DNA from 3 places in the Pseudobacillus sp. FSL P4-0506 genome. Region 2 is predicted to be linked to each of the others. Evidence: riboswitches for the same ligand, from Rfam matches in the RefSeq annotation. Region 2 holds a riboswitch; each other region holds the start of a gene.
The links. Region 2 has a riboswitch for thiamine pyrophosphate ahead of thiT (energy-coupled thiamine transporter ThiT). Riboswitches for the same ligand answer to the same signal wherever they lie in the genome.
Positions count from the first base shown of each region.

Region 1: it holds a riboswitch for thiamine pyrophosphate, as region 2 does, so the genes downstream of both, MKZ02_RS18090 (acetylornithine deacetylase) here and thiT (energy-coupled thiamine transporter ThiT) in region 2, are expected to answer to the same signal.
Region 3: it holds a riboswitch for thiamine pyrophosphate, as region 2 does, so the genes downstream of both, MKZ02_RS15570 (thiazole synthase) here and thiT (energy-coupled thiamine transporter ThiT) in region 2, are expected to answer to the same signal.

Region 1 is NZ_JBBOOI010000001.1:3,662,291-3,665,569, forward strand. Features, by position in the region: gene tenA (thiaminase II) at 1-524, opposite strand, end outside; gene MKZ02_RS18090 (acetylornithine deacetylase) at 627-1,907, opposite strand; TPP riboswitch at 2,035-2,139, opposite strand; gene MKZ02_RS18095 (hypothetical protein) at 2,450-2,857, shown strand; gene thiW (energy coupling factor transporter S component ThiW) at 2,854-3,279, opposite strand, start outside.
Region 2 is NZ_JBBOOI010000001.1:2,763,372-2,766,650, forward strand. Features, by position in the region: gene MKZ02_RS13940 (DUF3243 domain-containing protein) at 1-261, opposite strand, end outside; gene MKZ02_RS13945 (L,D-transpeptidase family protein) at 340-834, opposite strand; TPP riboswitch at 1,214-1,315, shown strand; gene thiT (energy-coupled thiamine transporter ThiT) at 1,386-1,952, shown strand; gene MKZ02_RS13955 (DUF1801 domain-containing protein) at 2,379-2,822, shown strand; gene MKZ02_RS13960 (dynamin family protein) at 2,872-3,279, shown strand, end outside.
Region 3 is NZ_JBBOOI010000001.1:3,105,760-3,109,038, reverse strand. Features, by position in the region: gene MKZ02_RS15580 (glycosyltransferase family 2 protein) at 1-943, shown strand, start outside; gene mscL (large conductance mechanosensitive channel protein MscL) at 984-1,397, shown strand; TPP riboswitch at 1,403-1,503, shown strand; gene MKZ02_RS15570 (thiazole synthase) at 1,580-2,344, shown strand; gene thiH (2-iminoacetate synthase ThiH) at 2,360-3,279, shown strand, end outside.

The DNA of each region.
Region 1 (3,279 bases), 900 kb from region 2:
GTGGCGAGTTCACCAAACTCTTTAGATGAATACATTTTGATCCAGCCACCATATAACTCATGCTCGCTGGCTCCTGGAATTTCATTTAGCTCTTTGCCGATCTCCCAATAGCTCCACGCACATGGAAGAAGAGCGGCAATCAACTCGGCAAGCGTGCCATTCTGACTGACATGAAGCATGTAATGCGTATAAGCAAGCGTAATTGGAGACGGCTTGGCCTGTTCAAGCTCTTCCTCAGAAATGCCAAAACGGGCTGCATACTGGCGGTGAAGTGCCATTTCAAAATTAAGTGTTTCATTCAGCAATGAAGCGAATTTCCCCATCGTTTCTACATCTGTTGCTTTGACTGCTCCAAGGGCAAATACCTTAGAATAATCAATTAAATATAAATAATCCTGAACCATATAAAAACGAAACTTCCGCTGGTCGAGCGTGCCGTCCCCAATTCCTCTCACGAAAGGATGATGATGATTTTTTCTCCAGATCGGCTGAAGTTTTTCATGAAGCCTTTCACTGAACTTTATATTCGTGCTACTCACTTTCATATGTGATTCCTCCTCTAAAGATCATCTATACATATTTCTGTTGTGCCTATAGCTGTTCACAACCCAGAGTATTCATCTTACCTATCCATGCTTCGGTGTGTGACACCAAGTGTAGATAAACGACAAAATCACTTTCGTGTAATCGACAAGCTGTTCAATCGACAGCTGCTCATTGATCGAATGAGCATTCATTAAATCCCCCGGTCCATAGATAACGGTAGGAATACCGGAATCAGCAAGCCATCCCCCATCTGTAACAGTTGGGGAAATATCAATCATCGGAGCCTTACCAAGCACATCTGAGTGAGACTGGGTGAGAATTTGTACAGCAGCGTGACTCCCATCTACTTCAAAAGAAGGAAACACTTCTCCCCTTTCTTCAATCATTGATGTGCCACCCCACTTAAATGAAGGAGGGTTATGCCTCATCCATACATCTCCGTTTGCTACATGACGAATATGATCTTCCACCTCCTTAGCTACCTGTTCATAGGTTTCATTGGGATAATAGTGAACAGTAATCCAAAGCCGGCATTCGTCGGCAATAAAAGCGGCGTGTCTCCCGCCTTCAATAACAGCGGGATTAATTGTATTTGTCCCCGGCGAAAATCCTGGATAGCTTTTAGTTACCGCCCAGTGGCGCTCCAATTCCTGCAGCCCTTCAATGATTTTCATCATTTTTTCTATAGCACTGGCTCCAAACAACTTTCCGCCGGCATGTACCATATTTCTTCGAGTCGCATCGTGATACGTTTGGTTGCTTTTTAAAGTAATCCAGCCTGTAATCACGCCTCCCTGCCCTTGTATATGTAGATCACTCGTATCAACAACTACCGCAAAGTCCGCTTTATAGCCCCGTTTGCAGCACTCCAGCGTACCAGCTTCACCTACCTCTTCACCGATAACCGATTGAAAAAGCACGTCCCCCGGAAGCGTCATTCCTGCATCATGGAGCAGCTGTAAAGCGAATAAAGCACCAGCAAGCCCTCCTTTCATGTCAGCGGCCCCGCGTCCAATCACTGATCCCTCCTTGACAACAGCCTGAAATGGATCGGCTTCCCACCCCTCATCTTCATGTATTTCTGCCACGTCTATATGTCCATTAATAATTAAACTTTGGTACTTCTCAGCATCTGTCCCTGGCCATCTTCCAACAACATTCGGGTCATTTGGGTGCACGTCCCATCTATCTACCGAAAAATCTAAGCCTTTTAAAAAATCAGCTATAAACGACTGGGCTTCTGCAGTATTTCGTGCCGGAGGAGCAGGCGTTTCGAAAGAGATCAGCTTCTTCAATAAATGAACGATCTCTTCCTGACGGCGCTCCACTTGTTCCAGGAGTATATCTAGCTTTTTTTCCATAGCCATCCCCTCTCTATTGACATGTAGACTAATATTATTACCTACACGTAAAAAAACCGCTCCTCATCAAGGGAAGCGGCTGTATAATTTTTTATCTTGCTGCAGGATTAGAAAGACTGCAGTTCAATATCAGGATACGACCTCTTCCCTCCGCTGGCATTATCCAGTTCAGGTAATAAGGGTTGAGGCCATTTACCTCTCTCAGCTTTTGCAAGCACCCCCAAGGACCAACTATTCAATTAGATTCTGCTGTTAGCTTGATCGTAATCACCAGTAATTTTCAATAAAATTTATGCTATTTAAATAGATAGTATTGATCATTTATTTTTCCCAATAGCCGTATATTAATAGAAGAGGCTAAAGATAAAGACTCCTCTGTACACATCAGGCTAATTGGAAAAAATCATCTTGCAAGGACCGTCACCTCATACGGAACGAAGTGGCCATCGGGTCATGAGTTCTACAGTAAAACAGATAACGAAGAAAGCAAGCATTTGTTAATGGCTGAGAAGTCTTACTTTTTAGGAAGGAGTGACACCGGGTTGTATTATTCTTATCCGTTTCAAAATCTTTACATGGCCCCGTTTGCAGGCACTTATCCTCACCATCGAGCCCTTCAACCAGTGGCCTCATGTCATCCTCCGTCCTTAAGGCCTTATCCTGAAGTGAATCCTGCTTTATTTAAACAATCCGCTCAATCAATCAAGCAGCTGCTGAATGAAACAAATTTGCTGTTAAATAAATTAACAGATAGCAGCGACTTTGCTCTTCGATTAATGACTGCTGCCCAGGCTGCCAATCGGCAAGAAGTGGAACGGCTGGTGCGATCAGCTGGTATATCAAGAAAAACAAATATTTCATTTAACCCTGATTCCTTCCGAATTGAGCTCAGAACCACTGCAGCAAACTTAGAATGCTGCAAGTTGGCTATTGCCCTTCGGTGGCGTTAAGGCTCTAACCGATATTTCCATGCGTTCAATTTAACTAGTCGCCTTACGAGCAAGAGACCGATAATTGATCCTGACAAGCTGCTGACGAGAAAAGCTGGCAAGAAGAAAAAAGCACCAGCCGCTGTTCCCATCAATATCTTTGCATAGGGAACGGCAAATAAAGGAGCAATGATTCCTGACCCAGTCATTTCTCCGATAGAAGCGGCCCATGTTCGGCTTGTTTTTTGATAAATATAGCCGGCGAGAAATGCACCAATCATGCCTCCCGGAAATGCTAGAAGTGAACCGGTTCCCATTAAATTTCTTAATAAACCAGTAACAAAGGCGATCATTACCGCCGGCCCCGGGCCAAGCAGCACACCGGCAATGACATTTACCGCATGCTGGACAGGGTAAGCCTTCGCTACACCGGCGGGAAACCA
Region 2 (3,279 bases):
AAGAAGCTTCTCTTCTCTGTTTTTCGGCTCGGCATGATCAGCCAGATAGTCGGCAATTTTTTCTGTAGCAATCGCCAGTTGCTCTTCATTTAAACCGATCTTTTCAGCGAGTTCTATTCTTTTTTTCAAATAAGATTTAAAGGAATTGAAATTCTCAAGAATGCTGTCCATTCTTTCGGGGCTTATCCGTTCAAGTGTATCATCCACCATATCCGGCTGCAGTTCCCCGTCTTTATGAATCGCGTGATTTTCTTCTGTCATCAGTCATTCCTCCTTTACTGTTTCGTTATGCCCCCCTTTGCTTGTTTTCAAACATGCAACAGATGAATTTTCAGCGATTTAAGGTCTAATGCGAACTGGAGTACCGATTGGAATGGTTCTAGCCAGTTCTTCTACATCACGGTTATACATGCGAATGCAGCCTTTAGAGACAAACTTGCCGATAGAAGAAGGATTATTCGTTCCATGAATGCCATAAGATTTCTTCGATAAACTCATCCACATCGTTCCGAATGGGCCGCCTGGGTTTGGTGCTTTATTAATAATAACAAAATCTCCAGTTGGCGTTTCAGTCAGCATTTTACCAACCCCCACCGGATAGACTTTTTGTACTTTCCCCTGACGAAATAAGGTTAGCCTGCGCTGTGACAATGAAACGCTAATTGAATAAGGAAGAGAAGAAGGATCAGGAAGTCCCGGGATACGCAGCTGCTGGCCGGGATAGATAGAATGAATATTGATCCCCGGATTGGCTGCAATCAATTGAGAAACAGGAATGCGGTAATCCGCTGCAATAGACGTCAATGTTTCACCGCTCTTAACAATATGATTCATCGGCTCACCTGATTTTATATATTTTTAAAACAAGTATTTATGAAAAGATGCTTCGCCTGATATTCACTTACGTATATGAAATAAGAGAGTAAGATATACGCTTTAAATAAAAAGAGTCAGGCACATCCAAAAGAGGGAAGAGAATATGAATAGGCCCTTATAAGATTGTATCGTTTAGTCGAAAGAATCCTTTCATGTGGAACAGACAGTAACACAACTAAGCCGAGAGGCAGAGTCCAGTTTTTATGAAATCGCTGAGATGATGGATAATTTCCTATGAAAGTCACTCTAAAAATCTAGCCATCTTTTACTACTGTAAAGCACCGGAGATGATTCCCCGTATTTCATTTTCCTTATAGTTATGCTATAGTAAGAGCAATAAGTCCACTAGGGGTGTCGTTAGACTGAGAGAGGAACCATCCTCAACTCTAAGAACCTGATCTGGTTAGTACCAGCGTAGGGAAAGTGTGACAGATACAGGAAATATTCGCATAAGCGGAAGAATCCGTTGTATCCGTACACCCCTTTGGATAAGAAAAGGGGGATTTTTTATGGAAAGAAACAAACTGGTTACGATGATCGAAATTGCTGTCATGGCAGGATTATCGCTTATATTAAGCTATGTCGAGTTTGGCGCTCTTTGGGCATTCGGGGGTTCTATCTCCCTCGTCATGGTGCCAATATTCGTCATGGCCTTTCGCCGCGGCTGGCAGGCTGGTTTTATTACAGGTCTATTGGTTGGGCTGATCAGCTTAATGACAGGTGGATACGTTGTGCATCCAGTGCAGCTCGTGTTGGATTATCCTCTTGCTTATGCTGTACTCGGACTCGGAGGCCTTGCTGTTTTCCATAAACCAGTTACAACGGGCCGTATTTTTGCCGGTCTATTGTTAGGTACTGTGTTTCGTTTTATCTGCCACTTCGTTTCCGGCGTCGTCTGGTTCGGCAGTTCGGCACCGGAAGGAACACCGGTCGCCGTTTATTCTTTCTTGTACAACCTTTCTTATTTGCTTCCGGAAATGTTAATTACGTCAGCTGTACTACTATTTTTGAAAAAGACAGCGCCGCGCTTTTACAAACAGTCCATTCCTGTTGAAAATAGTTCGGCCAGTTACTAATAAACACATAAAACAGGAGCTGATCCATTAAATTCAGCTCCTGTTTTTTTGTGCAGAGAGAGGATTTGCCGAAACCCGCTTTTTATTCTTATATTTGTAGAAGAGCTGCGAGTCTGTTCAGAAAATTTTTTTATTAAGGGCTGCTAAAATGCCAAGCCGGTCACGTTGCCATTTACAACGGGGCGTAGAGAACGTTTGATTCTTTCCTGCTTTCTCATATAGACTGTTAACTTGAGAATTTGCGCTTAATAAAGGAGTAATAAAGATTGATAGAGAAATCTTTATCGTAGCGCACTGGAAATTGGAGACGATATTTCTGATTACGTTAGTTGATTAATTTACAGCTGGTGTAGCTAAGCGACCTGCACTTCCGCAGTTATACTCGCTTTGACTGTATAAAAGTTAAAAATATAGGAGTGACTCTATATGTATGAGTTAAAAACAAAGGAAACGGATAACAATGTGATTGAGTTTATTGAAGCTATTGAAAGCCCCAAAAAACGGGAAGATGCGTATAAATTACTAGATATTTTTACCGAAACGACGGGTTTTGAAGCAAAAATGTGGGGGCCGAGCATTATTGGATTCGGTTCGTATCATTATAAATATAAATCCGGCCATGAAGGAGACGCACCGTTAGTTGGCTTTTCACCTCGAAAAGCTAAAATAAGTTTGTATTTTGCACCGGGTGACACAAAGCGTGAGGAACTGTTAAAAAGCTTCGGAAAACATACTACTGGGAAAGCATGCGTCTATATTAATAAATTAGCCGATATTAATGTTGATGTTTTAAAAGTATTAATCAAACAATCCGTAGCATTTTTAAAAGAAACCTATCCAGAAATAGGCAAAGAAGCCGAGATTACATAGGGGGAGTGCGTAAATAAAATACCGCTGAAAGCAGAAAGGAGGATGCTGCATGTTAACCGAGAAATTAAAAAACTGGCTCGCTAACCAGAAACCAACCCGCGCCTTGCTTCTGCCAAAACTAGAGCAGCTTCATGCTTTATTTTTAAAGTACGGTGACCAGCAAAGTGCCTATATATGTGCCGAACTGATCGAAAAACTGGAAAACATGGAGTATATCATCGCCTTTTATGGCCACTTTTCAGCCGGAAAGTCTTCCATGATCAATGAATTAATGGGAGAAAGCTTGCTGCCATCCAGTCCGATTCCGACAAGCGCCAATATTGTCAAGGTAAAAGAAGGAGAGCCGTATGCGAAGGTTTGGTTTAAGGATGGGACTATAAAAGTGTTCCCTTACCCTTACGATATCCGTGACATTCAAGCATATTGCGTCAACGGCAATATAGTAGAAGAAGTGGAA
Region 3 (3,279 bases), 340 kb from region 2:
ATCACATTATCCTTACGTCTGTTCACTTGACGGGGATTCTGTCTTAGAAAGAAATGCTTTCCTGAAAGTCATAAAGCCGATTCTCGACTCAGATGGCGAAGTGATTGCTGTCGGCGGGAGTGTGCGGATCGCCAATGGTTGTCATATTGAAGGCGGAGAAGTGATGACCGTGGATTTATCCAACAAACCCTTTGTCATTATGCAAGTGATCGAATATTTACGGGCCTTCTTAATAGGCCGTATTGGATTGAGCCGTCATAATCTGCTGCTGATTATATCAGGCGCATTTGGCGTTTTTGAGAAGGAGTCAGTCATTCGGATTGGCGGCTATCGCACAAACACCGTTGGAGAAGACATGGACCTTGTGGTGCGCCTGCACCGGATGATTAAAGAAGAAGGGCTCAATAAAAAGATACTGTATGTTCCGGACCCCGTCTGCTGGACAGAAGCTCCAGAGTCTGCGCTTTATTTGCGTAGACAGCGCCAGCGGTGGCATCGTGGGCTCTGCGAAGTAATTTGGAACCATAAAGATATGCTGTTCAATCCTAAATATGGACTTGTAGGCGTGCTATCCATGGCTTATTTCTTTTTGATTGAGCTGATGGGTGTATTCGTTGAATTAGCCGGCTATATTCTTATCCTATTCGGGGTCCTATTTTCATTTATTAATGCCGAGGTCACTATATTGATGGCTTCTCTATCTTTTTTATACGGTTCTATTTTATCTATGAGCGGTGTGCTTCTGGAAGAATGGAGCTTGAGGAAATATCCGAAACCAGCCAATATTGTGAAGCTATTTTTCTATGCGCTCTCTGAAACCTTCTGGTATCGTCCTTTGACGATCAAGTGGCGGGTAGAAGGTTTTTTACAATTTTTAGCTGGCAAGAAAGATTGGGGCGAGATGAAACGGATTGGTGTAGGAGCCAAGGTTGAGTCAAAATGAGTTGGTCGTTGAAAGGATAGCTGAAAGGAGTTTAACCAAGTTGTTGCAAGAATTTAAGAAATTTGCCATGCGCGGCAATGTCATTGATCTGGCGATCGGTGTTATTATCGGAGCTGCTTTTGGTAAAATCGTTTCTTCTCTCGTGCAGGACATTATTATGCCGATCATTGGACTGCTTATAGGGGGCATTAATTTTTCAAAGTTAATGTTTCGCTTCGGAGGAGCTGAGGTGAAATATGGTCTCTTCATACAATCCATTGTTCATTTTTTAATTATCTCATTTGCTCTTTTTCTCTTTGTACGGGTATTTAATAAGTTATACCGTCAGGAAAAGGAGGAGGAGACGCCTTCACTTTCAAAAGAGGAAGAGCTCCTTACAGAAATTAGAGATTTATTAAAATCGCAAAAAACGCTTAACAATTTAGAAGATTCAGAGTATAATAGAGAAAATTAAATAGAAAATTTAGCTAGGGGTGCCTTTAAGGCTGAGAGGATGCATGCATCTAACCCTTGAACCTGATTTGGTTAGTACCAACGGAGGGAAGCTGTCTTTATTTATGTATGTTTATTTGGTGTACATAAAGAAAAGCCTGCCGTTGTGGCAGGCTTTTTTTATTGCAAAAAGGAGGAATATAAATGGATGAATTGATGATTGGTCGAGCGAAGTTAACGAATCGGCTTTTTACCGGCACAGGAAAGTTTGCAGATCACTCGGTCATGAAACAGGCTTTTGCTGAATCAGAATCAGAAGTAGTTACCGTGGCGGTGAGAAGGGTAGATTTAGAAGCGGAGCATGAAAATATTTTAGAAGATATTCCGCCGAATATGATTATCATGCCCAATACCTCAGGAGCTAGAAATGCCGAGGAGGCAGTTAGAATTGCAAGACTGGCCAGAGCCGCTGGGATGGGCAACTGGATTAAAATTGAGGTCATTTCCGATCAGAAATATTTGTTGCCTGATAATGAAGAAACCATTCGAGCCACAGAAATCCTTGCTAACGAAGGATTTATTGTTCTTCCTTATATGAATCCGGATTTAATGGCAGCAAAAAAGCTAGCAGATGCTGGGGCGGCAGCCATTATGCCGCTCGGTTCACCGATAGGGTCAAACCGGGGCATCCGGATGAAGGAAATGATTCGGATTCTAATAGAAGAAAAAACACTGCCTATTATTGTTGATGCAGGGATCGGCAAACCGTCTGAGGCAGCTGAAGCCATGGAGATGGGGGCTGACGCGGTGCTAGTCAATACGGCAATTGCCACAGCTGATGACCCGGTAAGCATGGCTAAAGCGTTCAATTTAGCTGTTAAGGCTGGAAGACAGGCTTATCTGGCGGGGCTGGGAGCAGTGTCGCAAAAAGCAGCCGCTTCCTCCCCGTTAACTGGATTTTTACGTTAAAAAGGAGGGATTTTTTTGAGTTTTTATGAGGTGTACCGTTCAATCAAAGATCAACCATATGAAGAGTGGTTAGCTAGCATGACGACAACCGATGTAGATAGAGCTTTAAATAAAGACGATTTGAATGAACAAGACCTATTGGCGCTTCTTTCCCCTGCAGGCGGCGAACGTTTAGAAGAAATGGCTCAAAAAGCCCAGCGATTAACAGTTCGGAATTTTGGTAAAGTAATCTCCTTGTATGCCCCGCTTTACTTAACAGACTATTGTGTGAATAAATGTGCTTACTGCAGCTTTAGCTTTGATAATGATTTTCCAAGACGAAAGTTAACGTCATTAGAAATTGACCAGGAAGCAAAGGCGTTAAAGGATATGGGGATTCAGCACGTTATTTTGCTGACAGGAGAATCACGTATTCATTCATCGGTAGCTTATCTGGCAGAAGGCGCAAAAATTTTGAGAAAGCATGCCTCTTCAATCGCCATCGAGGTACAGCCGCTTGATACGGAAGAATATCATCAGCTTTTTCAGGCTGGGGTAGATGGGCTCACGGTTTACCAGGAGGTATACAATGAGGAAGTGTATAAAGAGATTCATATAAAAGGACCAAAAAGAAATTACCGTTACCGTCTTGATGCACCAGAGAGAGGCTGTCAGGCTGGGATGAGATCAGTCAATATCGGCGCCCTGCTTGGAATGGATAATTGGCAGAAGGAAGTATTTTTCACCGCTCTGCATGCAAGGTATTTGCAGAAAAAATATATAGAAACAGAAATTGCCGTTTCTTTTCCTCGCATTCGTCCGAACCTGGGTGGATTCGAGCCGCGGGTTAATGTAGAGGATAAAGACCTTGTCCAGGCTATGCTCGCCTTTCGTCTATTTATGCCGCGAGCAGGTATTACACTCTCTACACGTGAAGAGGCGGAACTCAGGGATCA